4 regions of the Exiguobacterium sp. KKBO11 genome follow, and region 4 is predicted to be linked to each of the others. Evidence: predicted binding sites of a transcription regulator. Region 4 holds the regulator's gene; each other region holds the start of a gene.
The links. The regulator Rex, encoded in region 4, represses fermentation and respiration genes when NADH is low (regulators of the CRP and FNR family bind a similar motif). The targets are predictions, from matches to a motif close to TTGTGAAATATTTCACAA.

Region 1 (8,082 bases), on a different contig from region 4:
GGGACACTTGGTAGTACAGGGAATTCAACAGGACCACACTTACATTTCGAACTACATGTCGGAGGCTATCAATACAGTGCCTCTTCTCCTCTGAATGCAGTCAATCCATTGGCATATCTGTAATCAAAACGGGCTTCGGCTCGTTTTTTTTTCTTCTCTATGCTACAGTAAAGGCGAAACGAATACTTGAGCAACTAGGGGAGCTGGAGGAATCCGGCTGAGAGGAAAACCAATCTGTTTTCGACCCTATTACCTGAACTGGATAATACCAGCGTAGGAAAGTTGAGCCGAACGGATACCGGAATGCGTGTATAACGCTTTCGTATAGCGTCGACTGCTTTTTTACAGCGGTCGACGCTTTTTTTGTCGGTCACGACTCCCTTACATTGCTCGATGGGAAGGTGAAAAGAACATGAAACATGTACTGACGATTGCGGGATCCGACTCCGGTGGTGGGGCTGGGATTCAAGCAGATTTAAAAACATTTTCGGCTTTAGGCGTTTATGGAATGAGCGTCCTGACAGCCGTCACGGCGCAAAATACGTTGGGTGTTCAAGCGGTGGAAGAGTTATCCCCAGAAATCGTAGATGCCCAGTTAACGTCGATTTTTTCAGACATTCGTGTCGATGCGATTAAAATTGGAATGGTCTCGAATGCGCATACGATTCGTGTCATTGCTACACATCTCCGCAAACAGACAGTTCCGATCATATTAGATCCCGTCATGGTCGCTAAAGGTGGTCATGCCCTATTGCGGACGGAAGCTGAACAAGCATTGATTTCAGAACTTCTACCGCTTGCGACACTCGTCACACCGAATTTACCGGAAGCGGAGCGTTTAACAGGACGATCAGTGACCAATCTAGATGAAATGCGATTGGCGATGCATCAATTGGCTACACAGACAGGGGCAGTATTACTAAAAGGTGGACATCTCTCAGGAGCTGCGACGGATTTGTTGTTTGATGGGGAAGTGGAACACCGCTTCACATCGGAACGGTTAGACAATCAACATACTCATGGAACTGGTTGTACCTTATCTGCGGCGATTGCGGCGCGGATGGCGCTTGGAGAAGATTTAACAGATAGCGTAAGACAGGCAAAGAGCTATGTCACGGAGGCAATTCGTCATGGATTTGCTCTCGGACAAGGTATTGGACCGACACATCATTTTCACTCACTTTGGAGGGATACACATGTTTACGACCATTCTTGAACACAAACCACTCATTCACCATCTGACGAACACGGTTACGATCAACGACTGCGCGAACGTCACACTCGCTGTTGGAGCATCACCCGTTATGGCGGAAGACATTCGTGAAGTAGAAGAGATGATTAGACTCGCGCAAGCTCTTGTCTTAAACATTGGTACGATCGATGCAGACATGCAAGCAGCTCAACGACTCGCAGCACGTGAAGCGGGACGTTTGAATGTCCCGATCGTTCTTGATCCAGTTGGAGCAGGGGCAACGGCATTACGTACTGCCTTTTCTAAAGAACTCATTGATCTCGGGTGTACGGTCATTAAAGGAAATGCTTCTGAAATCAAGACGTTACTTGGGGAAGATGGGCGAACTAAGGGAGTCGATGCTGCGGGAGATGCAATGATGGATCGAGAAAGTATTCGTGCATTCGCTCGCAAACACCAATCTGTCCTCGTCGTGACAGGTCCGAACGACTACATCACAGATGGAACGCGCGAAATGGAATTACATGTAGGAACACCACGTCTGGGAGACATCACGGGTACAGGCTGCATGACGGCCTCCTTGATTGCGAGCTTCCTCGGTGCAGGATATACGGCATTTGAGGCGGCTGTCCACGGGACATTCGTCATGGGAAAAGCAGGAGAACAAGCAGCCTCCGCGCAAGGTCTTGGTGATTTTAAACGAGAGTTGTTCAATGCCATCAGCCTCATGACGGTGCAAGATCTGGTGGAGGTGACAGAACGTGTCAATTAATTACTCCATCTATGCAGTGACGGATCGTCGGTACCATCCTGGAGTCGCGATCGAGACGGTCGTTGAGGAAGCCATTTTAGGTGGTACAACGATCGTGCAATTACGGGAAAAAACAGCGCAAGGAAAGGAATTCTTCGATCAGGCAGTTCGGTTGAAAGCACTCACGGATCGACACGACATTCCTTTGATCATCAATGATCGGATTGATATCGCGTTACTCGTCGGAGCTGGTTTGCATATCGGACAAGAAGACATTCCTTTAACCGCAGCACGTCGCCTTTTACCAGATGCCGTGATTGGTGTGTCGGTAGCAACCGTTGCACAAGCGATTGAAGCAGAACGAGACGGAGCATCTTATTTAGGCGTAGGCTCTCTATTTGCGACGTCATCCAAAGCGGACGCTAATTCCATGTCGCATACGATGCTTCAGGCGATTCGGGAAGCTGTACGATTACCTCTAATCGGTATTGGTGGAATCACAGCAACGAATGTCTCCTCTCTGCCCATCCCGTTGGAAGGGTATGCCGTCATCTCAGAAATTTTCGCTAAAGAAGATCGGCAACTCGCTGCGCAGCAAATGACAGATGCTGTGCGTGAATGGCATCAATCACTTCAGAACAGGGTATAATCCGTTCAGAGGTGATTGTATTGAAATGGCAGACAATCCGTTTTCGCGGCTATTGGATTCGATATCGGTTAGAACCACAAATCATTCGAGTCGATAATCAGGGGATCTACCATCTAGGAAAAGTCTTATTTCCACATCCTAATCGTATATCTTATGAGATGGCCCTTTTATTGAAAGAAAAGTATGAAAGACGCTACAAACGTCCGTTGTATATTAAAACGAGCTCGATTGCGACGGAAATTTGGGGACATACTCATTTAGATATTTATTACCGGGCACTTCTTCGTCTACCGATTCCGACTCGGCTTCGTCAACGTTATACGAACCGATTAGAAAGCACGAAAATCATTGACATCGGCGTACGCGCTGTCGATCAAAATCGAATTGTCTGGGATATCGGAGATTACGTAGGAGGATGGTTCGTGTTTTGGCTCATTCGCAGACGAATGCGCTGAACTTGCAATGTCCCGTTTCTCATGGTGCAATATAAGTAGAAACGAGGTGACGGACATGGACATTCCCCGTTGTGAAACGATTGCGATTGATGAACAACGTGCGTCTGAAATCGGACATATCGTTGATACGATTCCGACGCTTGAAATCGGAAAGCTATTTAAGATTCTTTCGGATGCGACACGACTGCGAATCGTTTATGCGCTGACGATCGAAGAAGAACTATGCGTTTGTGATGTCTCGGCCTCTGTCGACTGTTCGATCGCGACAGCGTCGCATCATCTTCGATCTTTGTTGAAACAAGGACTCGTCAAGTTTCGAAAAGACGGTAAAGTCGTCTATTATTCCTTGGATGACCATCATGTGTCATCGCTTGTACATATGGCGATGGAACATGTACAAGAGGGAAAAGCAATGCCTGAATGAGTCTTTAGAATAAACGAAAAGCGCAGCTTTAGCTGCGCTTTTCGTTTATTCTAAAGACGATTGTTCTGATCCTTTTGGAGCGAAGTGGTGGAAGAAAAAGACCGTGGCACTAATCAATAAAAAGGACAGGATGGAGAGAGCGAGACACATCCATTTATATGTAGCGATTAAAGTATCTGATTGTTGTAATTTGGCTTGAAGCGTTTTATACAAATCATCTTTCACACGGGATAAGTCTTCGAGAATCGTTTGAGTCGTCTGAGTCGATTGTCTAGCAAGACGTTTTGCGGCTGTTGGACTTTGACGTTCATAGACGACAAACACGCGTTCAATTTCAGACTCCCAGACATTGTTGCGGCGAAGGAGATCCTTAATCGTCCCTGGAGTAGTCGACGATTGGTTCAGACTATTGCGCAAATCATGGATTTTAGACGTTGAAAAGTAATATTGTTCGATATAACGATTATCTTCATACAATAAGAGACCACGAACCGCATTGGCACGATCTCGATTGTGTTCGACCAACTGATCTACCTGATTGATTAACGGTATATCATGATCCTTCATTTGCTCGGTCATCGTTGCAATCGTCCGATAACCGGATAAAGCATAGATGATCGGGATAGAGGCGAATAAGCTGATCAAGAAAATCAGCAGAATACGCTGACGCCAAAGAGAGTGCATGCAATCATTCCTTTAAATAAAAGACATGTCATAAGCTTAACTACTATCGTAAAAAAAGTGAAGCCTGTCTATTTTTTGAATAGGGATAATGACTGAAAAACTGAATAATACTAATAAAAAAGCAGGAAAGATGATGCAATACGAGAAGCTGTTTTAAGAAGATGAAAAAAGCACAGCTAAGCTGCGCTTGGTGTTAAAACGAATACGAATGTTCTTTGTAATTGCCAAAAACAGTATGGATTTCCGAAAATGTAACGAATGCATTCGGCTCGACAGAAGAGACGATTTCTTGCAAACGGACGATTTCGTTATTTTGAACGACGACATAGACCATTTTTTTCGTTCGGTTGGAGTATCCTCCACGTGCATCGAGAATCGTGACACCACGACCGAGTTCTTTTGTAATGACTTCATTGATTTCATCTGCTTTCTCACAAATGATGATACATTGCTTAGAAGCAGAATAGAAACTGTAAACCGTCTGAAGGGCTTTCGCACGAACAAAGCTCATGATGAGAGCATACATAACGTGTTTAAGATCGAATACCCACCATACAAGGATGTAAATGACAAGATCTTGCATCAGAAATATACGAGGAAGTGGCCAGTTATGAAAACGAGCAAAGAAAAACTTTCCAAGAATATCAAGCCCTCCAGTTGAAGCACCACCGAAGAAGATCAATGCCATTGCAAGACCAGAGACTAGACCAGCAAAGATGGAAGCGACGAGCGGATCGTTTAGAGATTCCGGAACGATTTGAGTCGGGATCCAGTCAATTAAAAAGGAAGAAGCAATGACAATAATTCCAGATAAGAACATGAATCGTTTGCGTAGGAAACGGAAACCTAAAAGGAAGAGGGGAATGTTTAAGAGCAATTGCGTTAATCCGATTGGCGTGTGGAAGAGCTCTTGAATAATGAGCGTGATCCCCATGATACCGCCTGATCCGATATCATTTGGAGATAGTAGTAGGCTGATGTAAAGGGAATACAGCAACGTACCAATGATTAAGAAACTGATTTTTTCAACTCTCTTTTTCTGTGGGTGTGTTGTAGTCATGGCAATATGATGAGTGACCTCATGCTCCTCCTTCTGTGAGTATCTGCATGCAAGAGTACGCTCATATGCATAAAATTTCAACCCTTCTTATGAAAAAAGATGAAAAAGGGTATGTTTTTTTAGGAAGGTGATGAAAATGAAGAAAATGTTATGGATTCTTGGTTGTATCTGCTTAGGAATACTAGTTGGGATTCGTCTTTTCGAACAACCCAATGAAAAAAATCAATCATCCATTTGGCATGATGGTGATCTTGTAGCGAGACAAGTGGGTGCCTCGATGATGAATACGGTAGCGGTTCGTCAATTAGCCGAACAACTTCCGTTCTCATCAGAATTAAAACAGGTAGATGTCGAAGGAGAATCGTTACGTCTTGCCTATGAAGTGACAGGAAAAGAGCGACAAGCTTGGATTGGTACCGATACCGGGACACTACAGGTGAATCAGGATTTTTTAAAGGCTCGGTTATCTAAAATTCTGATGCATCATACGCTTGTTTTATTTTCAACGATTCCTGATTTGACCAATCTCGAAATTCACTACACGGATCCGTATTCAGATGCAGATTTTACGATGGACCGGAAAACATTCGACGCCTACACTCCGACCGATATCGAACGAGCTACTTCCTCTTCTAGACGCTTTAATCGTGTCGTCATTGATGGTTATGTGCTCGATGCCTCAAGACGAAACACCTTCTTTGAACGCTTCGCATCACGACTACAGATCCAAACTAATTAGTTGTATAAAGCAAGAAAAGGCATTTTTCACAATCTCGACACAATGATATCGTTTACATCTCGTTCTTTTATAAAAACGATAAAACAGGTCTATTCAATACTTGAACATCTTTTAAGATGGAAGTATGATAATAAATGAACAAACATTGTGAAGTGTTGAACAAAAGAAAGAGAGGTTTCTACGATGAACGAGGTAGAAGCATTAGAAGGATTACGGAATAAAGCAATCAAGTCGACGCGCATGCTACAAATGCGTCCTCTCGAGTACTTAGTTCGTGCCATGTTAGCGGGAATTTTCATTGGATTTGCAATTATTTTTACCTTAAAAGCAATTAACGGTCTATATATGGCGGAGTCACCTGTTGCGACACTTGTCGGTGGACTGACCTTCGGAGTGGCGCTTGTCCTGATCGTTTACGGTGGGGCAGAGCTGTTCACAGGAAATACGATGTATTTCACGACGGCGACGATGCGTGGCTATACGACGAAGATGGATACGATGAAGGTCTGGTTGATCTGTCTAATCGGAAATGGACTTGGCGGATTAGCGTTTGCGCTACTCTTTTCCCAAACAGGAATCATCCAAGAGCTTGGTATGAACAACTGGTTATTTTCTGTCTCAGAGACGAAGATCCACCATACGACGTGGGAAATCTTCACACGAGCTATCTTCTGTAACTGGATGGTCTGTTTAGCGATTTTCATTCCGAAAAATATGAAGAATGAATTAGCGCAAATCATGATGATGATGGTACTTGTTGCAGTATTCTTCGCATCTGGATTTGATCACGTCATCGCCAATATGGCATTGTTCTCCATTGCGTTAGTCGTACCACACCCGGATACGATCACATTTGCCGGAGCGATGCATAACCTGTTACCCGCTCTAGCTGGAAACATCATTGGTGGAGCTGTCTTCATGGGAATGATCTATACGTGGTTGAATAAAGAAAAACTAGAGGTAGATGAATCACGTCAATCCACGACACCTGTTCATATCGCTTCGAAGCAAAACGCATAAAAAAGGGCAGCTGTTGCGACAGCTGCCTATTTTTATTCCATATGTTGAAAGCGATCGACGTCTGCAGCCAGTTCTTCATAAATCGTTTCGACGATCTGTGCATCATCGAAGAGCCCGAGGACGTTATCGTCCGGTAAGGCGTCAACAGGAGACGTGAAGTACAGAACGGCCGTCAATAACAATTGTTCCTGCTCCGCATGCATTTCGAATTTTTTCTGATAGAGAGCACGAAGCATTTCAAGCAGTTGTTTTAATTGAAAATAAAGGACGAGTTCTGCCTCGCGTTCGATGTCCGAGCTTTCTGTAGACGCAATATCTTGCGTCAAGTGCGCAAGTCCGATTTCTGCTCGAACTAACAATTCTTGCTGTGCTTTTTCATCACCAACGAGGTCGAGTGCCTGTCGGTGAAAATACGTATAAGCCGATTTAAAATCGCCGGGTGTGAATTCCATGGTGATGCCTCCTTCTCTTCTCTTTCTAGTTTCGCCTTATTTCTTGCAAAATTGCAACTATTTCGTGAAAATAAAGATACAAGAAAGGGGATTACATAATGCCGACACAAGCAGAATTACAACAATACGCGTCTTTAGCCGTGCGTACGGGAATTAATCTACAACCAGGACAACAACTCGAGGTTCGTGCAGGAATCGAAAATTTGCCGCTCGTTCGTGAAATCACGCGTGTCGCCTACGAAGTAGGAGCTACGCAAGTATATGTACAATGGTCGGATGATGAGATGACGAAAATCCGTTATTTCGATGCACCGGAAGAGTCGTTTGATACGTTCCCAGATTGGTTAAAAGCACGTTACGACCAACTGGCAGAAGAAAAGACTGCGTTCTTATCGGTCGTTAGTGAAGATCCAGATTTATTGAATGGCGTTGACTCGAGCCGAATCGCACGTGCGAATAAAGCAGCCGGTGTCGCTCTTGCTAATTGGCGGAAGTTCGTCATGAGTGACAATGTCAGCTGGTGTGTCGTAGCAGCACCTTCTGAAAGCTGGGCGAAGAAAGTATTCCCTGATTCAGAGAATGCCGTTGAAGAGCTCTGGTCAGCTATTTTGAAAGCAACACGTGCCGATCAAGCAGATCCGGTCGCTGCATGGGCG
Region 2 (8,082 bases), on a different contig from region 4:
TTCGTTCCGTAAAGAATTACGCATTATTGATGTCACGCTTGTTGAATATGAACAAGGACAGGCAAATCGGACGTATCAATTCGAGCTACCAGAAATGACGAATGCTTGGTTCGTTCGACCAGTCGCCCCGAATACTACATACATCATCGAATGGGGCATTCAAACGATCGACGGGGACTTTGTTCCAGTACTACGTTCAAAACCAGTCGAAACGCCACGTGACGAACCAGTCACGGATGGACGGTTCGCGGAAGTCGTGCATCATTGGCAATACGGAGAGGTCGAACAACCGGAATGGGTCGAGGTATTACGTCCTTATTCCTATTTCGATCGCGTCCGGTAATGGAATTAGAGAGAGGGAAAGGAAGAGAAGCTATGCGAAAAGGATATTTTTCACTCGTCTTACATGCACATTTACCATATATCCGTCATGAAGAGGCACATCGTCTAGAAGAACGGTGGATGTATGAAGCGATTTCAGAAACCTACATCCCATTATTGTGGGAGGTCGATCGCTTATCACGTCCGCTCGGCTGGACGGTCAGCATTTCACCACCCGTCATCGAGATGCTTGCCGACCCATTGATTCAAGAACGGTATATCGAGCATATCGAGGATACGTTACGTTTGATTCGCCAGGAACTAGAGCGAGAGCTTGCTCAAAAGGAACGAGATGCACTTCTATTCTATCAAGACCGCTATCAAGATTTATTGAATACGTTCCTTCACTGGGAAAAAGATTTGAACCGCGCATTCCGTCATTATAAGGAGCAAGGTTATCTCGATTTGATTACGTGTACGGCGACGCACGGATTCAGTCCGCACATGTTGTCCGAACAAGCGGCACGTTCTGAAATTCAGACGGGATTGAACTGTTTCGAACGTCATTATGGATTCCGTCCATCTGGTCTTTGGATGCCAGAGTGTGCGTATACGCCCGGACTTGATCGTATTTTGTATGAAGAGGGCATTCGTTATACATTCGTTGACGAACATTCAATCTTAAACGCGGATCCGTCACCGAAACACGGAATCGGAGCACCTGTCTATTCGCCGCACGGTGTGGCACTGTTCCCGCGTGATCAAATCATTTCCGGGAAGATTTGGAGCTCTGTCATCGGATACCCGGGTCATCCGGATTACCGCGAGTTTTATCGTGACCTTGCGTACGATCGAGAGTGGGATCAAATCGCTGAGTTCATGCACCCAGAGGGCTTACGTTATGATACAGGATTGAAATTGCATCGCGTAACAGGAGAAACGGATCAAAAAGACTATTACGTCCGTGATTGGGCATGGCAACGGACAAGTGAGCACGCAGCAGACTTCGCACAAGCACTCGGTGAACATTTAGATGCGCATCAAGGACAAGACTTCCCACCGTTCCTTGTCACTGCACCATTTGATGCCGAATTGTTCGGTCACTGGTGGTTTGAAGGTCCCGACTTCCTCGGTAAAGCGATGGAACGTTTAGAAGATCAAGGAATTGAGTCGATTTCACCGGCAATCTTCCTCGAGCGTCACTTCCAAGACATCGACACGGCACACGTCGCGATGGGAACATGGGGACGAAAAGGCTACGCGGAAGTCTGGATCAACGAACGCAATGACTGGATGATTCGTCATCTCCATCAGCTTGAGAAGAGACTAGCAGGTGTCGTAGCTCGAAATCGTCATCAAGATACGTTGACTGTCAAAGCGAAGCGTCAACTCATTCGAGAATATCTCCTCGCTGTCTCGAGCGACTGGCCGTTCATCCTCGATGGACAGACGACAGCGCAATATGCTGCGAATCGTTTCCGTGAGCACATCTTACGTTTTGAAGAAACCGAGCGTCGACTGGATGCTGAGGAGCTGACGGTGGAATGGTTGGATGATCGATATCGCGAATATCCTTTTCTTCAAGATTCAGATATTGAACCAGATGTCTTTTTGACAGCACATGATTACTATGTGGCAGTGAAGCGTGAGAAATCTTGGAATACAGACGCCATCTTATTGTTCGTCCGACAATATGATGCGTCAGACCGGCCAGCTTCGGAGCTCGCTCGACGGCTCGCTGCTGCTGGTGAGAATGTCTATGTCGTTACGGAACATCCGGAAGCGTATCGATTTGAAGAAGGTGTTCACGTTTACGGAGTGCAAGTGACGGGTCTACCGCTCGTTCAGACCTATAACCAATTGGCGGCACTAAACTTAGCCTTCTTACGTCAAGCGCAAGCCTTGAGTAAGATCGTTGATTTCGCAGTCATCCACAACTTCAACATGGAGACTGCATCAGCTGCCCAAGCCATCGCTAAGATCAAAGAATTGCCACTCGTCAGTAACGTCTACGATGTCGAAAGTGAGCGTTCACCTGATCGTTCAGGCGGTCTGGTCGTTGCCTTAAAACGACTTGAAGGAGATGCGTTGCGCCAATCAGCGGTCGTTTATCTAGAACGAGAAGAGTCACGTCATGGGGTGGAACAAGAGTATCACGTCGAAAAGAAGCCGCTGCGTTTTGAAGAGAACCTTGAAAAACCATATCAACACGTGACGAATCCGAAAAAGAACGGATGAACAGTTGCAATTCCTTTCCTTTCTTGGTACGATACTTGAGTATGCTTAACCTTATGTAAAGCAAAATCACTTGATACATCGAGAGCTAGATAGGAGGGAATCCCATGCGCGTTAAAATCACATTAGCTTGCACTGAAACTGGTGACCGTACTTATATCACTAAAAAGAACAAGCGTAACAACCCAGAGCGTCTTGAGTTGAAGAAATACAACCCACGTCTCCGTAAGCACACACTTCACCGTGAAGTGAAATAATTGAGATGGAAGCCGTCACTTCGTGTGATGGCTTTTTTTGTGGAAAGGAAGACAACTATGAACAAACAAGAAGTACGCCGTCTGATCAAAGAACGACTAGATGTGATGGAGAACCGTGCGGAAAAGGAACGATTGATTCACGAACATGTCTTGTTACTACCCGAATGGCAACAAGCGACCTGTGTCGCGATCACGTTAGCTTTTCGAAATGAATGTGATACAAGAATGCTGATTGAACAAGCGTGGCAAGAGGGCAAGACGGTCTTGATACCAAAAGTAGTCGGAGACGAGATGGTCTTTTATGAACATGGACCAGAAGATCAACTGCAAGCAAATCAGATGGGGATTGCTGAACCGATCGCTTCAGCGCGTCGCGCCTCACTTGATCAAGCAGAGCTTTGCCTCGTTCCAGGTCGCGCCTATCGTCGGGACGGCTATCGTTTAGGATGGGGAGGAGGCTATTACGATCGTGCACTCGTGCCATATACAGGATGTAAAGTATCGATTGCCTTTTCTGAACAACTTCTTCCAGATTTCGAAGTGGAAGCCTTTGATATCCCCGTTGACTTGATCGTCACTGAATTAGAGGTCATCCGATGTTGAGCGCGACCATTTTGTTTTGTCTATTGCTTGCTTGGACCGGACGATCTTTTCGTTTATTGACGACAAGTGGTGCTATCATGACCCTGCTCGTCGGTAGTGGTGTCTCATTCGGATTCGGTTGGCAAGGATTAGTAGTACTCTTACTCTTCTTTGGTAGCTCGAGTCTGTTATCGAAGGTCGGACGATCTAGAAAACAATCGGTCGACTCCATCGTTGAGAAAGACGGCGCGCGTGACGGATGGCAAGTCCTTGCGAATGGAGGGGTAGCGTTCGTTGCTGCCTTAGCGTATGCCATGACGATGGATTTTGCGTATCTCTTGTTATTTCTATTCGTCATCGCAGCATCGAATGCTGATACGTGGGCATCTGAAATCGGACCGCTCTCAAGACGTGATCCGTGGTCTCTCAAAACGTTACGACGGGTACCAGCAGGAACGAGTGGAGCGATGTCGCTGATTGGAACGATCGGTACGATCGCAGGAGCTGCGTTCATCGCTGTAGCAGCGCATTGGATATTTTCTCTTTCTTTAAGACACGTCTTACTCGTAACAAGCATCGGTGTACTCGGGAGCCTACTGGATACACTATTTGGAGCGGTAGGGCAACGCGTTTACCGATGTACGGTTTGTGGGGAATACACGGAAAAGCGAGAGCACCATGGTCAACCGACAGCTTACGTTTCAGGCATTCGATTTTTAGGGAATGATGCTGTCAATGTCTTAACGAGTGGTTTGGCAAGCGGAATCGGGTTTATCATCGTTCGATTTTGGTAACTGGAAATTATGTGAGTATGTAATTCCTTATGTTAGGATATCAATGACACAAAATGGACAAATGTGATTAATTTCACATGATACAAAGAATGTGAAAGATGTTACAATTTACTTGTGAGATAGTTAACAAACTCTTAGGACGAATGGAAGGGTGGACATAACGATATGGAATTACATGCGAAAGTGACACGAGTAGCCCTCATTGGAGCTGGTGCAGTCGGTTCAAGCTTTGCCTATCAGATGTCAACAGCTGGACTTTGTGAAGAACTTGTCATCATTGATGTCAACAAAGCCAAAGCAGAGGGCGAGGCAATGGACTTAAACCATGGAACACCATTTAGCTCTTCACCGATGCGAATATGGGCTGGCGACTACGCAGACTGCCGCGAAGCGGAAGTCGTCGTCATCACGGCAGGCGCTCCACAAAAACCAGGTGAGACAAGACTCGATCTTGTCGCAAAGAATGCGTTGATCATGAAAGAAATGATTCGTCAAATCATGGATTCCGGTTTTGATGGGATCATCGTCGTGGCTTCCAATCCGGTTGATATCATGGCACATCTTGCCTGGAAATATTCTGGTCTTCCGAAATCCCGCGTATTTGGATCAGGGACGGTGCTGGATACAGCGCGTCTGCGTCAAATGCTCGGAGAATACTTTCACATTGATTCCCGAAATGCCCATGCCTATATTCTTGGCGAACATGGTGACACGGAATTCGCAGCCTGGAGTAACAGCCGCATTTATGGAAAAACGATTGATGAACTACTTGCTGAAGACGATCGTTATTCTCAAGCAGATCTTGATCAAATCTACATCAACGTCCGAGATGCTGCTTATCATATCATCGAGCGCAAAGGGGCAACCTACTATGCGATTGGGCTTGGACTCGTTCGGATCGTTCGTGCCATCCTCGGAAATGAGAACTGTCTATTGACGGTCGGTGCGCATGTCGATGGGCAGTACGGAATTTCCGGTATCCATATTGGAGTTCCCGCCATCATCAATCGTCAAGGTGTGCGTGAAATCATTGAAGTCTCATTGACGGAAGAAGAGTTGAAGAAATTCCATCATTCTGCTGATGTATTACGTCAGACGCTTGAACCCGTCTTGCAAGGATAAGCGTACGCATCATGATGAAGGTATTACGAAATAAAGTAGCAAAAAACTCAAGTGTCGGACTTGCTTCATATTGTCCACACTTGAGTTTTTTTGATGTAGAGAACGAATACATAAAAAATCACATCTATTCGTCCGGTAGTAAAAAGAAAAAAATCTAGGTTTTATTTTACTAGAAAAGGGTTAAGTAAGAGATAGAAGCATTTTTACGTCATTTTTTTTGTACGTCATGATACCCAAAAAGGAGAGAACCGACAGTCATGTATACTTTTCGAAAACTAACTAAAGAGGATGCAGAACAATACTGGAATCTACGCCTTGAGGGATTAAAAAATCATCCAGATGCATTCGGTCATTCGTTTGATGATGAACAGCAAACCCCGCTCCGCGAAGTACAAGAAGGACTTGAGGGAGAACCCGACTCCGATGAGGTTTGGCTTGGTATGTTCGACGGTGATACATTGTTTGGGTTTGGTCAGGTCAAACCATATGAATTGTCACGTGAATCGCATAAAGCGATGATTTCTGGAGTATACGTATCACCTGAATATCGCGGGGGTACTGGTCGCGCTTTAATGGAAGCCTTAATCGAGGAAGCGAAAAAGTTACCGGACGTCGAGCAAGTCATTCTTGCCGTTTTATCAGGGAACGAAGCCGCACAAAATCTTTATGAGTCGCTCGGTTTTGAAGTATATGCCGAAGATCCAGATTCCGTAAAATTAGAAGACGGCACATATCGTGATGATATTTGGATGAAGAAGTACGTCTAAGTTCTTCAGAGGATGTAGATTAGAAGCTGTAGCAAAAAAAGTGCTACGGCTTTTTTGCATGGTATCCGTAGGATATCAGTATCGGCAAAGAATGAATATTTGTTATCATGAGAACAAAGCGGATGTCACGTCGTAGTCCGATTGAAAGGGAGCGAATGAATATGAAAGAAGTCATACGTACGATTGAAGAGCTTGTCTCGATTCCGAGTCCAACAGGTTCGACAAAAGAAGCGATTACATATGTAGAAAAGCGATTGATCGCAGAAGGGATCACGTATCGAAAGCTTGAAAAAGGAGCGATTTTAGCGACACTACCTGGTGCTTCAACGCGTACGCGGTTACTGACGGCACACGTCGACACACTAGGAGCGATGGTGAAAGAGATTCTACCAACAGGACGACTTCGTTTATCACAACTAGGGGGATATGCTTGGACAGCGATCGAAGGTGAGAACTGTCTCATTCATAAGATGGACGGTCAAACGGTTTCAGGTACGATCGTGTTTCATCATTCGAGTGTTCATACGTCGCGCGAGACGAACAAAACGGAACGCTCCGCTGATAATATCGAAGTACGACTCGATATCCGTTCGACGACGGCAGAAGAGACGCGCGTTGCGGGGATTGAAGTAGGAGACATCGTAACGTTTGATCCGCGATTCCTCTATACGGAAACAGGATTCGTGAAGTCGCGCCATCTCGATGATAAAGCATCCGTTGCTTTGTTACTTGAATTGATCAAGGAATGGAAAACAATCGAACTACCACACACGGTCCAGATTCTGATTTCAAATTACGAAGAAGTTGGATTCGGTGGGAATGCTGGATTCACGGACGAGGTCGCAGAATACATCGCGGTCGACATGGGGGCACTAGGAGACGGTCAGCATTCGGATGAATTCACGGTCTCGATCTGTGCGAAAGATGGTTCAGGTCCGTATGACTTGGCTTTACGCCACCAGTTAACGCGCTTAGCACAACGTAATAGTATTCCATATAAGGTTGATATCTATCCGTTCTATAGCTCGGATGCCTCAGCAGCAGTAAGTGCGGGCCACGACGTCCGGCACGGATTGTTCGGTCCGGGAATCGAATCGAGTCATTCGTACGAACGTACACATGAGACGTCGTTACAAGCGACATATGATTTGCTGCATGCCTATGTAAAGGAGCCGATGGTCGATGAAGACACTGTATGATGTACAGCAATTACTCAAGACATACGGGACATTCATCTATCTTGGGGATCGGGCGTCCGATATCGCGATGATGATGCTTGAACTCGATGAATTACAAGAAGCAGGCGTTTTGGAACAACGACAGTACGATTCAGCAAAACTAATCTTGCGACATGAATTAAAGCGTTCACAATCCGATAACATTTAAGATCGTGCAACCCTTTGCGCAAACGGGTTATGTCCGGTAAAATGAGGAAGCAGACATTATATGAGTATAGGGGAGACGAAGCAATGAAATGGTTACTCGGCATTGATATCGGCGGAACGACAGTCAAGATGGCAATTTTGGATTTGCAAGGGATCATTGTAGAAAAGTGGGAAATCGAGACGGTCGTTTTGAATGATGGCGTACAAATTCCTGGAGATATCGCAAAATCCTTCTTTGAGAAGTGTCAAGAGAGCAATAAACGACCAGAAGATTTCGTCGGAGCAGGCATCGGTGCGCCGGGATTCATTGATTTCAATACAGGTGTCGTTGAGAAAGCGGTCAATATCGGTTGGAATAACTTTGAACTCATCGGTGAATTCGAGCGTTTGACGGGTTTACCGGCTGTTATTGAAAATGATGCGAACGCAGCGGCAATCGGTGAGATGTGGAAAGGTGCCGGTAGTGGAGCAACCGAACTCCTTGCGGTCACACTCGGTACGGGTGTCGGTGGTGGTCTGATCACAAACGGACAAATCGTGCATGGTACAGTCGGAATGGCTGGAGAAATCGGTCATATTACGATGTTGCCTGAAGGTGGCGTCCTATGTGGATGTGGTC
Region 3 (8,082 bases), on a different contig from region 4:
AAGTTCTAAATCATCCGTTCTATATTCAGACACATACGCTTCAAGTCACACCATCAATCGGAATTTCCTTATATCCTGAAGATGGTAAAAGCTCTGAACAATTATTGATTCGAGCAGATGAAGCCATGTACCATATTAAGAAGACCGAAAAAAACAATTTTTTGTTCGCTACTCAAATTAAACGTTAGGAGGGAGTCCATGCTTAAATCGAACTATTTCATCCGTTGGTTTCCTGCCATGCTCTTGATCTCATTCGCCTTAATGATCCTTGCCACATGGACCCCTTCCATCTCTAATCGGATCGTTGAACAAGTACTACAGTATGCCTCTCTTGGATTAATTGCTTATTTTATTCTTACTGCTTATCGTAAGGAACAAGCATTAGTCGTACCAAGACGAAAATTCTGGCTGATTGCTTTAGGATCACTGGTTTTATCCTGTATCGGTTCCGTTCTTGAGACATTACATTTCTTCAATCCAGACTTTCCAGTTCCATCTATTTATAGCCTAATTTTATTTTCAATATCCCATTACGTATTCTTATACGCGATTTTTTACCGAATCATCACAAAACGGACACTCGGACAACACGTACTCGCTTTCGTCGACGCCGCGATCATCGTCGTTTTCATTGGACTTGTCGCGTTTCACGTCCTCAATGAATTGACGAATCCTGGACTGCAAACTGTTCCTTATGCCATCATCGTCATCACGAATACATCACTCGGTTTATTCGTTTTATTCTATTTCACGTTCATCCAAGAAACCCATTGGGTATCAAGGATGGCATTGTTCTTATTGTTTTTATCCATTTTTATTCGCGGTATCTACGAAGTCTCAAGTGTTTATTTTCCGGACTTCTCAGCGAATTATCTGCTGTTTTTCCCGATCTTGATCCGTTTGGCGCAAAGTGCAGCTATTCTATGGCATATTGATCATATCGAAGAAGGAACCACTCGAACGACGGTCATTCCCCGTTCCTGGCTCCCTCTACTGGCCGTTCCTTTATTTATTCATTACATGGTGGAACGAGAAGGCGGAAAGCTCGATATCTTCATCATTTTAGTTTTACTAATCATTCGACAAATCTTGATTGCTCGTCAGCATGGGTTGATCGTCGCACAATTACACGAACGGAATGAACAACTCGCTTCACGCATCGAGCACCGAAAACAACAAATCAAAGATAGTGAACAGCAAGTCATTCCACTCTTTCTCGGTCATCCTGACCCGATGATTCGACTCGATCAATCCGGAACGGCACTATACGCAAATTTAGCTGCCCAACGTCTGTTTCATTTACCCGACATGACGATTGAACATATTCCACGTACGATGCGTCACTTATTAGAAACACTTGAGACAGATATCGATGAGTATGAAGATGAACAACATAGACGATATGAGATCATTGATATTCCGATTCAAATTGCCACCACCTCGATGGGACGTTTCACGATTTTACATGACGTCACTGAACGAAAGCTCCGGCAAAAACGTATCGAATACCACGCCTACCATGACGCCTTGACAAGTATCGGAAACCGTCGTTCGTTAGAGCGAGATTTTTCGAACCATCTCCTCGAGATGAATTATCTTGCGGTAGTCGATTTAGACGGTTTTAAACAAGTCAATGATACGTATGGTCATGAAGCAGGTGATTACGTATTGATCGAGGTCGCGAAACGATTGAGCGAGCATACGAATTCTTTAGAACAGGTGTATCGACTTGGTGGAGATGAGTTCGCGATCCTCTTACACGCCGATGATGAACTGTCCTTACGTCGAAAATGCAAATCCTTCTTACACTTTTTAAGACGTCCTTACGTTTATAAAGGACAATCCTTATTCGTTTCTGCAAGCATCGGTGTGACCGCGTGTCATAAGGCTGATCTTGAAACATGCTTAAAGCAAGCCGACCTTGCCATGTATCGCGTGAAACATCGGGATAAAAACGATGTCGCCCTATATCGAGCAGATTCTTGAAAAAAAACCTAGAACACATTGATCATAATCGGTCATGTGTCCTAGGTTTTTTCGATTATTCTTCTGGTCTCGGCGCAATGTTGCCTTCTTCGATATCGAGGAGTAAGTCGATCAATTCCGCACAAAACTCAGGGTACTGGCGAAGCAACGCGTCTTCTCCTACTTCATCCACGAAGTCCGTCAACAAAGCGAGGACTTCTGGTACCAGTGCGCGCGCTACTTTCATATAGGCAATCGCAAAGCGCCATTTCCCAGAAATGTAGAGCAGTTTCCCAATCAACAAATCACCTGGTTCGACTTCAATCTCAGACAAATCCGTTTGATACGTCTGTTTTGACATTAAATCAACGACACCATCCGCCTCGACTTGAAACAACGAAGGCATCGGGTCCGCTAATCCACGCAAGGCACGGTAGAGGCTAGGCGATAACTCTTCTTTGACCTGCTCAAGAAAACGACCGTGCGGCGTTTTTCCTTGATCATCCGTCTCATAGAAGATTGCCCAATCTACGAATAAGTCCCGGAACAATTCAGCATCTTTTAAATACCAACGTCCCTCCGTCGCAATCTCTTCAATGAAAGCGACCCAATCCGTACTACGCGCTGTCGCTGCTTCTTGATACATCTTCTTCAAGGCTGCATTCATTTCCGCTTCAGAAACCGTCGTCGGAAACGGAATTACTTTTCGATCGTTCTTCATTTCGATCGCCCTTTCCGGTGAGGAGTAGCCGGTCGTTTAATCGTCTGAGGTGCTGTGAATTCACGTTTTGGAATGACTTCCCCACGGTAAATTTCCATCGCTTCCATCTCGACGCCCATTTGCTTCGCAAGTGTTTTTAAGTGTTTTAAGTCTTGATCCGTAACAAGAGCAAGTACCATTCCGTTCGCGTTTCCACGTCCCGTCCGACCTGAACGGTGTACGAAATCGTCAAGCGACTCCGGCAAATCATAATGGACGACATGCGTGACTGCTTCGATATCTAACCCACGTGCCGCAAGACCTGTCGTGACGAGTAAAGGAAACTCTCCCTTTTTATAAGAACGCAATGTCTCCATCCGCTCTCGTTTGCCTTTTTCAGCGTCTAAAATCCGGTATTTCAATGAGTATTTACTCAACTCGCCATTCAATGGTCCGAGGAAGGAACGGTTATTAATGAATGTCAGTACTTTTGATCCTTGCATGTTCGCCAGACGACGTAACAATTCCGGCTTCTGACGACGTGAAGTCTCCAAATAACCAAATGTCACTTGTGTGCTGACGGCACGCTCAACACGAATTGTCTCAGGATTATTCGCAAGCGTCCGTCCCCATTCTGCTGTCCGTTCCGGTAATGTAGCTGAGACGAATGCCAGTTGTCGATCGCGTAGTGCACTGTTTGCGATCCGCGTCGCCGAGTCACTCATACCACTCTCATAGATTTGATCCGCTTCGTCCAAGACGATCAATTTCACCTTATGCATCTTCAACTTCTTCGAATCAATCAACTCAACGAGACGCCCTGGCGTTCCGACGATGATTTGTGGTTTTTTCTTTAATCGTTCATATTGTCGTTTTAATTCAACACCACCAATGAATGCACCGGATTTGATACCACTTCCTTGGGCAAACAATTGAATGACTTGATGAATTTGCATGACGAGTTCCCGTGTTGGTGCCGTGATCACGACTTGCACGTGTGGTTCTTCTACTTCAATCTTTTCTAAAGCTGGAATGACATAGGCAAGCGTCTTCCCTGTTCCTGTCGGCGCTTCAGCCAGGACATCTTTTCCTTCGCGCAACAATGGAATCGCTTGTTCTTGAACAGGCATCAACTCGGTAAAGCGTGCGCGCTCCCATGCTTCCTGTAAAAATGGTTTTGTAAAGTTCATAACGATTTCTCCTACTCTCTTAATTCCATCATGCCGTTACGTATTCGACATGATCTCCTGATGCATCACGGTAACCCCGTAATGTCTGTGTATATTCATTTCCTGCATCGAGCAATCGAATGTGGAACCGGATCTCTCCTTCACCGGCTTCTTCTTCTAGAATCTCGAATCCTTGGATGACACGATCCTGTAATTCTGCAGCGAGTGCCGGGTACTCCGCAAGACTCGCATACGTCGATTTTACGTCAACCGGACGACGAACAAGCGCAATCCAATACGATTCATCATAGCCGATAAAGTCCTCATAATCAAAATCATCTTCAAACCGAATCCAGAATCCATCATTTTCGAATTCCGTGATCATTCCCGTTCGCGTTGAACCGTCCGATCCGATTTTCAGTGAGACCCAGTCTCCTGACTGATACTCTCCTTGTTGTGTTAATGATACATACTCCATTTGGCACACCTCCACGTTCTATATTCCCTTTTTCATTGTCAACGATACGTCTTAAAAATACAAGGCACCGTAGCGTGACATTCCTCACAGTTTCAACTGTTCTAGTAAATCTTTTTCAAATCAACTCATACAGTTTCTAAAAAACCTTGAATTAGCAATCTAAAACTGTTTTTTTTAAACTATTCTCATATGAATACAGAAATAAAGAAAGCCCATCATATCAACGTTTGTTCACTTGTTAAAACATTCACATGAACGTAAAGGGAATCACCCCTTCCTTTTGTTACACTATTCACATAAGGAACTGATGATTAGCTCAATATTAAAGGAGTGGTATCCATGTTATTAGAAAAAACGAGTGCCTGGACGAACTTTACGTCTGGTGAATGGGTAAAGACGATCGATGTCGCAGACTTCATCCGACTCAATCGCACGGAATATACAGGAGATGATCACTTTTTAGTCGGTCCGACGCAAGCAACGGAACGTCTCTGGCAACAAATTCTACAGCTGACGAATGAAGAGCGACAACGTGGTGGTGTGTATGCCGTCGATGCTAAAACACCATCAACGATCCTCTCGCATGATGCAGGGTATCTGAATCGCTCACTCGAAAAAATCGTCGGTTTACAGACAGACGAACCGTTTAAACGTTCGATTCATCCGAACGGTGGGATTCGGATGGTGAATGATGCCCTAGCTGCGTATGGCTTTGAAGCAGACGAGACCGTCACGAAAACCTTCAGCGAGTACCGGAAGACACATAACCAAGGGGTTTTCGATGCCTATACCCCTGAGATGCGCGCTGCACGTAAAGCCGGTATTATCACCGGATTACCTGATGCTTATGGTCGCGGACGGATCATCGGTGACTATCGTCGTGTTGCTTTGTACGGAACGGCACGCTTGATCGAAGAACGTAAGCAGGATTTAAAGGCACGTGGCGGGTTCTTATCTGAATCGATGATTCGCGACCGTGAAGAGATGAATGAACAGTTGCGCGCATTAACGGAATTGACCGAGCTTGGAGCTCGCTATGGTTTCGATCTCTCCCGCCCTGCAGAAACAGCACAAGAAGCATTCCAGTGGGTCTATCTTGCCTATCTTGCTGCCATCAAAGAGCAAAACGGGGCAGCCATGTCACTCGGTCGAGTCTCGACGTTCCTTGATATTTATGTCGAACGTGATCTTGCGGCTGGTCGCTTGACGGAAGAGACTGCACAAGAACTCGTCGATCATTTCGTCATGAAGCTTCGGATCGTTAAGTTCTTACGGACACCAGACTACAACGATCTGTTCTCAGGTGATCCGACGTGGGTAACGGAATCAATCGGTGGAATGAGTGAAGATGGGCGATCAAACGTCACGAAAAGTTCATTCCGCTTCTTACACACTCTCTCGACACTTGGTCCGGCACCGGAACCGAATCTAACCGTTCTCTGGTCTACTCAGCTTCCACGCGGATTCAAGGAATTCTGTGCGAAGATGTCGATCGTTTCAAGCTCGATTCAATATGAAAACGATGATTTGATGTTACCGGTTTATGGAGATGATTACGGCATCGCTTGTTGTGTCTCCGCGATGAAGATCGGGAAACAGATGCAGTTCTTCGGTGCGCGAGCAAACCTGGCAAAAGCATTACTTTATACGATCAATGGCGGAATGGACGAGAAGCTCAAAATCCAAGTTGCCCCAGCTACACCACTAATGCTCGACGAAGTACTCGATTACGAAACCGTCATGGCGGCTTATGATCGTCAACTCGATTGGCTCGCAGAACTGTACGTCAACACACTGAATGTCATCCACTACATGCATGATAAGTACAGCTACGAACGGATTGAAATGGCTTTACATGATCCAGAAATCTTACGGACGATGGCATGCGGTATCGCTGGTTTATCGGTCGTCGCTGACAGTCTATCCGCCATCCGTTACGCAACAGTTCGTCCAATCCGAGATGCGGATGGGATTGCAGTTGATTTTAAAATCGAAGGCGAGTTTCCGAAGTTCGGGAATAACGATGAACGGGTGGATCAGATGGCGGTCGATCTCGTCACACTGTTCATGGAGAAAATCCGTAAACATCCAACGTATCGCAATGCCCTTCCGACGCAGTCTGTCCTGACGATTACTTCAAACGTCGTCTATGGTAAAAAAACAGGAAATACGCCAGATGGACGCCGTGCGGGTGAACCATTCGCACCGGGTGCTAACCCGATGCATGGACGTGACACTAGAGGAGCTGTCGCCGCACTGACATCTGTCGGAAAATTACCATATGAACATGCGCTCGACGGGATTTCCTACACGTTCTCGATTGTTCCAAAAGCACTTGGTAAGGATGAGACCACACGTATTCGCAATACGGTCGGATTACTTGACGGATATATGGGTGGTACGACTTCAAAAGGACACCATTTGAATGTCAACGTCTTTGACCGTGAGACGTTACTCGATGCCATGGAGCATCCAGAACAATATCCACAGTTAACGATTCGGGTATCCGGTTATGCCGTTAACTTCATTAAACTGACGCGTGAACAACAGATCGATGTCATCAATCGAACGTTCCACGGTTCTCTCTAAAATGATGTGTAGTATGTGAAAGGAAGTGAGCAGTATGACCTATGGTATGATCCATTCCGTTGAATCATGTGGAACAGTCGATGGTCCTGGCATTCGATTCATCGTCTTTACGCAAGGATGTCCACTACGGTGTCAATACTGTCATAACGTGGATACATGGGAGTTCGGTTGCGGACGGCGTGTCTCGGCAGACGAAGTCGTAAAAGAAGCGATCAGCTATCGCTCCTTTTTCGAGGCCACGGGTGGCGGAATCACCTTCTCTGGAGGTGAACCGCTCGCTCAGCCAGAATTCTTGGAGGCTGCTTTAACAGAAGCAAAACGCCATGGACTGCATACGGTCATCGATACCGCGGGATCCGTCGTCCCGAAAAACATCGATGCGATTCTCGATGCGACGGATCTAGTACTACTCGATATCAAACATATCGACGATGCCGCTTGTCGCGTCTTGACTGGACGGAGTAACGCCAATACACTCGCCTTCGCAAAACGCCTAGCCGAGCGAAACATTCCCGTCTGGATTCGCCACGTCCTCGTTCCAGGTATTACGATGTCAGAACATTTCCTCCGTCAGACCGGCGAGTTCATCCGGACGCTCGGAAACGTCGAGCGCGTCGAAGTACTTCCGTATCATCAACTCGGTGTCTATAAGTGGGAAAACCTCGGTCTTGCATATCCGTTAACTGATGTGCTTCCCCCTTCATCAGAAGAAACGGATACTGCGCAAACATTACTTGAATCGTACTTGTGTTAACGTTTCCATTTTGTTACAATGACGGCATAGACTATGAACAGGAGGTACAACACCGAAATGAAGCAATCACTCGTACACGTCGCTTGATGAATGAAATCATCTCTTTCGCAATGCAGTTGCGGATGTCTGACGCTACGAGTCTGCTCTTTTTCGGTGTGACCAACCTCTGGCCAGCACCTTCTTTGAGTTACACTCCGGCACACCATCCGCTCGCTTCGGATGGTGTGTTTTTCATTTCATCTTATCGGAAATGAACACTAAAGGAGCTGCTTTTATGCCTACTGAAACACTTACGATCCAACACCTATCGATGGACTACGACGAACGACGCCTTTTCTCGGACGTTTCTTTTCATATTCATACCGGTGAACATGTCGCCTTAATCGGTCCGAACGGCATCGGAAAAACGACACTGTTACACTTGATC
Region 4 (8,082 bases):
CTTACAGTACGGATTCAAACGACACTCAAGAATGAACCTGTTGTAAAAAGCGATGAAACGTTTGCACGAACGCACGACAAGCGGCTTGTTTCTCCGGGGTATTCGGATCAAACTCAATCTTCAAGCCATCCGTGACGATGGTCGCCCCAGCTTCTTTTAATGCGTCTTCAATCAAATCAACGGCTGCGCAGTACTTCGGATAATCAAGATCCCCCGAACCAAAAGCCGCCGCCGGTATCCCTTGTAAGGATTGTTCCCGGAGCTCCTCGACAAAATCTTCTGCTTCATACGGTAAATCACCGTCTCCCCATGTATATGAGCCGAGTAATAGACCATCAAAACGTGATAAGTCCTCCCCGACGAATTGATCTAGTTCCGTGATCGTCACGTTGACATCGTGTTGCTCGAGTTCATGTTGAATGAGCGAGACGATATCTTCCGTATTACCGGACATGCTGACGAATCCAATCGCGATATGCATGCATCTTCCTCCTTTCACTGTACTTCTCTACTTTAATTGATAATGATTATCAATGTCAAAGGACATATAAAAAAGCACCTTCCAAAGAAGATGCTTTTCTATACATTAGTCTTGTAGTTCGGCCCATTCCTCAATGGAACGAATGACCGGTTCGAGTTGGCGCCCTTTGTCGGTCAAACTGTATTGAATCTTAATCGGACGATCGGGAATGACAGTCCGGATGACGATGCCTTCCGCTTCGAGCTCCTTCATACGTTCCGTGAGCATACGACCTGATAATTCGGGAATGGCATCTTGAATCTCATTGAAACGACATGTCTTCGTCAACAAGTGACGTAAGATCAGACCCGTCCATTTCTTACCTAAGATTTCAAAGGCATGTTCGACTTTGGGACAAAGAGCCGGTTGGATTGCGACTTCTTCCATCAGCACTCATCCTTTCTATAGTTGTAGTATACCCGCTTCTGCTAAAAAAATCGAATCATTTTACTTAATGTAACAAAAAGAACTAAAACAAATCTATTTACTTTTAGTAAGTGATAAGATATAGTCTGTTTATTGAGTTACTTAAAGTAACTAAAATACATTAGGTAAAAGGAGAAGAGAGAAATGATGGATACAGGACTTTTAATTATTCGTTTAATCATCGGCTTAACGTTCGCTGCACACGGGACACAAAAATTATTTGGTTGGTTCGGCGGACACGGAATCGCTGGAACAGGCGGTTGGTTCGAATCAATCGGCATGAAGCCAGGGAAGGCACTCGCGATTACAGCAGGTCTTGCTGAATTGATCGGCGGCTTGTTGTTTGCAGGAGGCGTATTCCTCTGGATCGCAGCACTCCTCATCATCGGATCGATGCTTGTCGCGATCGTTAAAGTACACGGTGCGAATGGTTACTGGGTGACGCAGAACGGGTACGAATACAACATGGCATTGATCGTCATCGCGCTTGGTGTAGCGATGATCGGTGCTGGAGACTATTCACTCGCTGCACTCATCGGGTGAAGAAAAAGGTGGGTCATTCATGAAGTTCGAGGCATCAACGCTTAGCGCAAAAGACAATTATAAATTACTGATCGGAAGCATCATTCCGCGTCCGATTGCTTTCGTGACAACGCAAGGAGAAGACGGGACGGTCAACGCCGCACCGTTTTCCTTCTTTACGGTCGCTTCAAGCAGTCCGCCGCAACTGGTGATCGCCGTACAACGGACGGATCAGGGGCAGAAGGATACGGCACGTAACATCTTGGCGAAACAAAGTTATGTCATCCATATCGTCAGCGAAGAGATCGTCGACGCAGTTAATGAGACAGCAGCGCCACTTGCTTACGGTGAAAGTGAGCTTGAGCGGACGGATTTGACGCTCGTCGATAGTGACGCGATCGAAGTACCCGGAATCGCGGAAGCGAAAATCCGCTTCGAGATGCGCTTGACGCAACACGTCGAGCTAGAAGGTGCCGATCTTCTGATTGGGGAAGTACTGCGTTATCACGTCGCGGATGAACTCGTCGATTCGTTCCGGATTGACGCAGCAGGCTTGAAGGCTGTCGCTCGTTTAGCAGGGAATGATTATGCGACGATCGGGAAGACGTTTACGATTGCCCGACCGACAAAATGATAGAAGCGTGAATGCTTGATTCATCGTACGATTCGTTTTGATTCAAACGAAAAGGAGTGGAGAGACCGGTCTAGCTACCGGAATCTCCACTCCTTTTTCTCATGTCGTTCATCTGATTCATCGATCGGACTTCAAGGTTGCGGATCGATTTCGTTTGAAGAGGCTTCAAGACCATGACGTTTACTGTACTGATAGCCATCGAGCAAATAAAAGACGATCGCGAGTGCCCAAATGCCGACACAGCTGATCAAGAAAGCGGTGAGCGGTGAGACACTACCGTAATACGATAGGATCAACGGGTCATTGAGTTCGACGAATAGCTGTGTCGTCAGGAGCGTACAGCATAATCCCGAGAGTAAACTGACGAAAAGACCGCTCCATGTCTGGATGACGAGACCGATCATACAAGAAATCAGGAGGAACAAAGGAAGCGCGGCATTAAAAGCATCCGGCCGGATGAAGGTCGACACGTAGTCCGCATACATCGGTACGAAATAAAGGATGCCGGATAGCAGTCCTTGAATCAAGTTAATGAAAAAGCTTTTCGTCCGCATCAGTGTTGGTTCTCCCATCGTTCCATCAATTCGAGTAGATCGACATCAATTTGGTCACGTTCTGCTGAAAGAGCTGTCGCTTTCGGAATATCGTTGAAGACTTCCGGTTCACAGAGCAATTGTTCAATTTCTGCCGAACGCTGTTCGAGCCGCTCGATGTCTTGTTCGAGCTGTTCGATTTGCTGACGGCGCTTGCGTTCTTCTTTCTGTGCTTCCTTGTCGATCGTCTTCGACGCCGTGACCTTTGCGGCTTTTGCTTCCTCGGCTTCAAGACGCGCAATCTCTTCTTGCTCCGCCTTCTTCTCCGTGTAGTATGAATAATCACCGAGGTATTCCGTCACGCCGGCTTCACTCATCTCGATGACGCGGGTCGCGATCCGGTCGATGAAGTAACGGTCGTGGGAGACGAATAGCAGCGTACCTTCGTAGTCGACGAGCGCGTTTTCAAGGACCATCTTCGAATCCAGATCCAAGTGGTTCGTCGGCTCATCGAGGACGAGGACGTTCGTCTTTCGGAGTTTCAGTTTCGCGAGCGCGAGACGTCCGCGTTCGCCACCGGATAACTCATGGACGATCTTGAAGACATCGTCACCGCTAAACAGGAATTGCCCGAGGACAGACCGGACTTCTTGTTCACGCATCAGTGGCCATTCGTTCCAAATCTCATCGATGACACGGTTCCGATCATTGAGTTCCGCCTGCTCTTGATCGTAATAGCCGATCGAGACGCCAGTTCCGAAACGGAAATCACCGAAGAGGGGGCGTAAGCGACCGACGAGGACTTTTAGAAGCGTCGACTTTCCGATTCCGTTCGGTCCGACGAGTGCCAGTGATTCACCGCGTTGCAAGCGGAAGGTGATGTCTTTTGAGACAGCTTCTTCGTAACCGATCGCCAGTTGATTGACTTGCAGAACGTCATTCCCGCTCTGTTTTTCAATCGGGAAGGACAGGACCGTGCTACGCTCATCTCCATCTGGACGATCGAGTCGGTCGACCTTTTCGAGCCGTTTCCGGACACTTTGGGCACGTTTTGTCGTCGTCGCCCGGGCGATGTTCCGTTGAATGAAGTCCTGCATCTTCGCGATTTCTTCTTGCTGCTGTTCAAACTGCTTCATTTCCTGATCGTATAAGGCCGCTTTTTGCTCCAAGTACTTCGTATAGTTCCCGGTGAACTTACGACAGACATTGCGTGACAGCTCATAGACGACATTGACGACTTGGTCGAGGAAGTACCGGTCGTGCGAGACGATCAGGACGGCACCACGATAACCACCGAGGTAACTTTCGAGCCACGCGAGCGTATCGATATCGAGGTGGTTGGTCGGCTCATCGAGAATGAGGAGCTCTGGTGCTTGCAGGAGCATCTTTGCTAAGGCAAGCCGTGTCCGTTGACCACCGGATAATGTCTGAATCCGGCGCGAGTAATCATCCGGATAAAAGCGCATGCCGTGCAGGACGGAGCGGATATTTGCTTCGAACTGATAACCACCGGCTTCTGAGAAGTCGTGTTGCGCTTGATCGTATGTCTTCAAGAGACGATCGTAAGCGACCGGGTCATTCAAGATATGCTCCATGCCCATTTCGATTTCCATCCGGCGCAGTGTCCGTTCTTGTTCTTGGAGATGTTCAAAGACGGTCAGCATCTCGTTCCAGATCGTCTCATTCGATTCGAGACCACTGTCTTGCGCGAGATAACCGATTTTGACATCCTTGCCTTTCATGATGTCGCCTGAGTCATGACTGAGTTCGCCAGCAATGATTTTGAGCAAGGTCGATTTACCGGCACCGTTTCGTCCGACGAGCGCAATGCGGTCGCGCTCTTGTACTTCCAATTTGATATTTTCTAAAATCGGCTCGACGCCGAATGATTTCGAGAGTTGGTTGACTTGTAAGAGTATCATTTCCATCCATCCTTCCACCCTTTAGTCTATCACGAACAAAAGCGCGAGGTCCTGCGGAATATATTATTTGTGACTCTATGTGAAGTGGTTTACAATCAAGGAGAGTAGAAAGCTTTTTGCAAAGATTTGGGTGCCACGATGGATGTGGCCGAAGGGGGAACTGCAGGATGAATGGACCAGACACAAAAATTCCACAAGCGACAGCAAAACGGTTGCCGCTATATTATCGCTTCATCCAAAGTTTATACAATTCAGGCAAGCTCCGCGTCTCTTCTGCTGAGTTAAGCGAGGCGGTGAAGGTTGATTCAGCAACGATTCGTCGCGATTTTTCCTACTTTGGGGCATTAGGGAAGAAGGGGTATGGATACAACGTTCAACATCTCTTAACGTTTTTCCGCAAAACCTTGAATCAAGATGAGGTGACGAATGTTGCCTTAATCGGGGTCGGTCATCTCGGAACAGCGTTTGCAAATTATAACTTTTTAAAGAATAATAGTACTCGGATAGTCGTTGCGTTTGATGCGGACGAAGAGAAGGTCGGAACAACGACGCATGACGTTCCAATCTATCATGTTTCGGACATGAAAGAACAAATCGAAGCGAATCAGGTCGATGTTGCCATCTTGACGGTTCCATCCCAGTTCGCGCAGTCAGTAGCGGATGAGTTAGTCGAGTATGGTGTGACAGGCATCCTGAACTTTACGCCAGCGCGGTTGAACGTGCCAGCGAGCGTCCGGGTCCATCACATTGATTTATCGATCGAGTTGCAGTCGTTAGTTTATTTCATGAAGCATTATTCGCAATCAGCTGAAGGAGTGAAATCATAATGGAAAACCTTATTCCGCTCACACTAGGTATCGGACCTGCGAGCATCGGATTGATCGCGGTCGTCGCGTTGATCATCTTTGGACCGAAGAAGTTACCAGAATTCGGACGTGCTGCTGGTCAGACATTGAAAGAGTTCAAGAATGCCACGAACGGCATCATGGACGACGATAAAAAGGACGAACCGAAAGAGAAGTGATTGAATCATGACGGTTGATCAAGAGCAAAGCATGACGTCGCACCTTGACGAACTGCGAAAGCGGATCGTCTGGTCGCTTATCATCGTCGTCGTCCTGTTCGCTGTCGCATTTCCGCTCGTCCGACCGCTCGTCCGCTTCTTGCAAGCAGACTTAAAAGAGCTCGGTATCGGTTTGAATGCCTTCAACGTCGCCGATCCTTTAATGTTGTATTTGAATCTTGCGTTCATTATTGCGCTGATTTTAGCGTCACCGTTCTGGATGTATCAACTCTGGGCATTCGTCCGACCAGGACTTTATGACAAGGAGCAAAAAGCGACATTGACGTATATTCCGGTCATCTTCTTTCTGTTTTTGGCTGGCGTAGCCTTCTCGTATTTCTGGTTGCTTCCCTTCTTGCTTGAAGTCTCAACGGATCTCGGGAAAGAGCTCGGAATCGAACAAGTCATCGGAGTGGAGAACTACTTCAGTTTCTTAATCCGGTTGACGATGCCGTTCGGTCTTCTTTTCCAATTGCCGGTCGTGACGATGTTCCTGACACGTCTGGGTCTCGTGACGCCATATTTCATGCGAAAGAATCGGAAATATGCGTACTTTGCGCTGTTCGTCGTTGCGGCATTGATCGCACCGCCGGACGTGACGTCACACTTGATGATCTCGGTGCCATTGTTCGTTCTCTATGAGATCAGCATCTTGATTTCTGCGCGGACGTACAAAAAGGTCCTGATCCTCGAGCAACAGGCAGAGCTTGAACGACAGGCGGATTTGATGCGTGAATTGAATAAATGAATCGTGAATTCCTTCCGACGATTTTTGGAAGGAATTCTTTTTTATGAAAGCGTTATTTTTATATTGATAAAGCAGTTAGTGATACGTATACTAAAGATAATTCATGGGGGCTTAGCTCAGCTGGGAGAGCGTTTGGCTGGCAGCCAAAAGGTCGTCGGTTCGATCCCGATAGTCTCCACCAATACCAAACATCTAACTCCTCGAGGCTTCGAGGAGTTTTTATTTTACTCCCAGTTTAATTCCTTAAAAATATAAAATGTCATGTAAAACAAATAAATTAAAAAAATAGGCAAATATAAATTGTTTATTTCCATTAAATTCATTAAACTAAATATACAGAATTTTCGTTTAACTGTTTTATTAGTAGTACTACTATGGTTTTACAGAAAAGGGGAAAACGAACGCATGAAGAAGAAGATTGCACTTATGGCAGCCGTCTTAATGACGTCTTCCAATCTAGTCAGTGCGCAAGGTGCACTGTCGTCGCAAGACAAAGCAACGGGTCAAAAACCGCAAGCGCTCTCTTTGAAGAAATCGGGGCAAGAGAAGAACTACAAACAATCGGATAAAGTCCGTGTCGTCATCGAGATGGAAGAGAAACCGGCGATTCAAATCGCCCAGGCTCAAAACAAGCGGTATAGCACATTGAGCAATGCCGAAAAAGAGTCGATCAAAGATCGCCTCGTCAACGTTCAAAAATCAGTCAAGTCAGCCATCGCTAAAAAGGCGATTCCCGTTACATATAAGGAAAGCTTCACGACCGTCATCAACGGATTCAGTGGTGAAGTCAAGTTCGGCGACATCGAAGACATCAAACAACTGAGCGGAGTCAAGAGCGTACATATCGCCCATGAATACGCGCGTCCGGAAGTTGCTAAAGGTGCCAAGCCAGACATGCTTTACAGCAAGGACATGGTCAATGCGAAGGAAACATGGCAGGACTATGGTTTTAAAGGGGAAGGAACAATCGTTGCCGTCATCGATACGGGAATCGATCCATCGCATAAGGACATGGTCTTGAGCCCAGAAACGAAGATTGATTTGACTTCTTCGAAAGTCGATAGTGCGAAAGAAACAAAAGGCTTAAAAGGAAAGTACTTCACGGAAAAAGTACCGTACGGCTATAACTATGCCGATCACGATAGCGAAATCCGTGATTTAGGTGCGGGCGCATCAATGCACGGGATGCACGTCGCGGGTACGGTCGGAGCAAACGGCGATGAAGCAAACGGTGGTATCAAAGGGGTCGCTCCGGAAACACAACTCCTCGCGATGAAAGTCTTCGGAAACGATCCAGGAATGCCATCGACATTCAGCGATATCTACATTAAAGCGATCGATGATGCGATTGCACTCGGAGCCGATGTCATCAACATGAGTCTCGGATCGACGGCATCGTTCGTCAATGCAGATGATCCAGAACAACGCGCAATCGTCAACGCGATGAACAACGGTATCTTGTGTGCGATTTCTGCTGGTAACTCGGCATTCGCAGGTCATGGTGCAGGTAATCCGTACACAGCGAACCCGGATATCGGTGTCGTCGGTGCACCAGGTTTAACGAGCCAAGCACTCCAAGTCGCATCACTCGAAAATACGAAATTGACACTCGAAGGCATGGCGCTGACGATTGACGGTCAGGATGCTGGTTATTTGGCATACCAAAAACAAGATTCACCGAATCCGATTGCTGTCTTCGATAAAGAGAAGAAGG

Region 1: a site for Rex is predicted at 6,100-6,117, ahead of AYO36_RS14645 (formate/nitrite transporter family protein). Genes of this name have one in related genera too.
Region 2: a site for Rex is predicted at 4,251-4,268, ahead of AYO36_RS09905 (L-lactate dehydrogenase). Genes of this name have one in related genera too.
Region 3: a site for Rex is predicted at 4,548-4,565, ahead of pflB (formate C-acetyltransferase). Genes of this name have one in related genera too.

Annotation. Positions count from the first base shown of each region.
Region 1 is NZ_LUCU01000055.1:112,807-120,888, reverse strand. It holds gene AYO36_RS14690 (murein hydrolase activator EnvC family protein) at 1-123, shown strand, start outside; TPP riboswitch at 187-297, shown strand; gene thiD (bifunctional hydroxymethylpyrimidine kinase/phosphomethylpyrimidine kinase) at 413-1,216, shown strand; gene thiM (hydroxyethylthiazole kinase) at 1,197-1,964, shown strand; gene thiE (thiamine phosphate synthase) at 1,954-2,592, shown strand; gene AYO36_RS14670 (hypothetical protein) at 2,763-3,047, shown strand; gene AYO36_RS14665 (ArsR/SmtB family transcription factor) at 3,103-3,471, shown strand; gene AYO36_RS14660 (CHASE3 domain-containing protein) at 3,517-4,155, opposite strand; gene AYO36_RS14655 (YitT family protein) at 4,349-5,215, opposite strand; gene AYO36_RS14650 (hypothetical protein) at 5,352-5,954, shown strand; gene AYO36_RS14645 (formate/nitrite transporter family protein) at 6,138-6,974, shown strand; gene AYO36_RS14640 (YkvA family protein) at 7,007-7,426, opposite strand; gene AYO36_RS14635 (aminopeptidase) at 7,525-8,082, shown strand, end outside.
Region 2 is NZ_LUCU01000022.1:553,977-562,058, reverse strand. It holds gene AYO36_RS09930 (DUF4912 domain-containing protein) at 1-343, shown strand, start outside; gene AYO36_RS09925 (1,4-alpha-glucan branching protein domain-containing protein) at 376-2,559, shown strand; gene rpmG (50S ribosomal protein L33) at 2,664-2,813, shown strand; gene AYO36_RS09915 (5-formyltetrahydrofolate cyclo-ligase) at 2,871-3,416, shown strand; gene AYO36_RS09910 (DUF92 domain-containing protein) at 3,410-4,189, shown strand; gene AYO36_RS09905 (L-lactate dehydrogenase) at 4,355-5,311, shown strand; gene AYO36_RS09900 (GNAT family N-acetyltransferase) at 5,569-6,078, shown strand; gene AYO36_RS09895 (M42 family metallopeptidase) at 6,240-7,277, shown strand; gene AYO36_RS09890 (YqgQ family protein) at 7,261-7,464, shown strand; gene AYO36_RS09885 (ROK family glucokinase) at 7,548-8,082, shown strand, end outside.
Region 3 is NZ_LUCU01000055.1:50,894-58,975, forward strand. It holds gene AYO36_RS14335 (GGDEF domain-containing protein) at 1-188, shown strand, start outside; gene AYO36_RS14340 (GGDEF domain-containing protein) at 199-1,986, shown strand; gene AYO36_RS14345 (hypothetical protein) at 2,042-2,686, opposite strand; gene AYO36_RS14350 (DEAD/DEAH box helicase) at 2,683-3,855, opposite strand; gene AYO36_RS14355 (hypothetical protein) at 3,884-4,312, opposite strand; gene pflB (formate C-acetyltransferase) at 4,652-6,901, shown strand; gene pflA (pyruvate formate-lyase-activating protein) at 6,936-7,655, shown strand; gene abc-f (ribosomal protection-like ABC-F family protein) at 7,930-8,082, shown strand, end outside.
Region 4 is NZ_LUCU01000011.1:5,267-13,348, forward strand. It holds gene AYO36_RS00310 (flavodoxin) at 26-481, opposite strand; gene AYO36_RS00315 (winged helix-turn-helix transcriptional regulator) at 587-907, opposite strand; gene AYO36_RS00320 (DoxX family protein) at 1,091-1,489, shown strand; gene AYO36_RS00325 (flavin reductase family protein) at 1,509-2,102, shown strand; gene AYO36_RS00330 (hypothetical protein) at 2,234-2,656, opposite strand; gene AYO36_RS00335 (ATP-binding cassette domain-containing protein) at 2,656-4,557, opposite strand; gene AYO36_RS00340 (redox-sensing transcriptional repressor Rex) at 4,725-5,384, shown strand; gene AYO36_RS00345 (twin-arginine translocase TatA/TatE family subunit) at 5,384-5,581, shown strand; gene tatC (twin-arginine translocase subunit TatC) at 5,589-6,368, shown strand; tRNA gene AYO36_RS00355 (tRNA-Ala) at 6,474-6,549, shown strand; gene AYO36_RS00360 (S8 family serine peptidase) at 6,774-8,082, shown strand, end outside.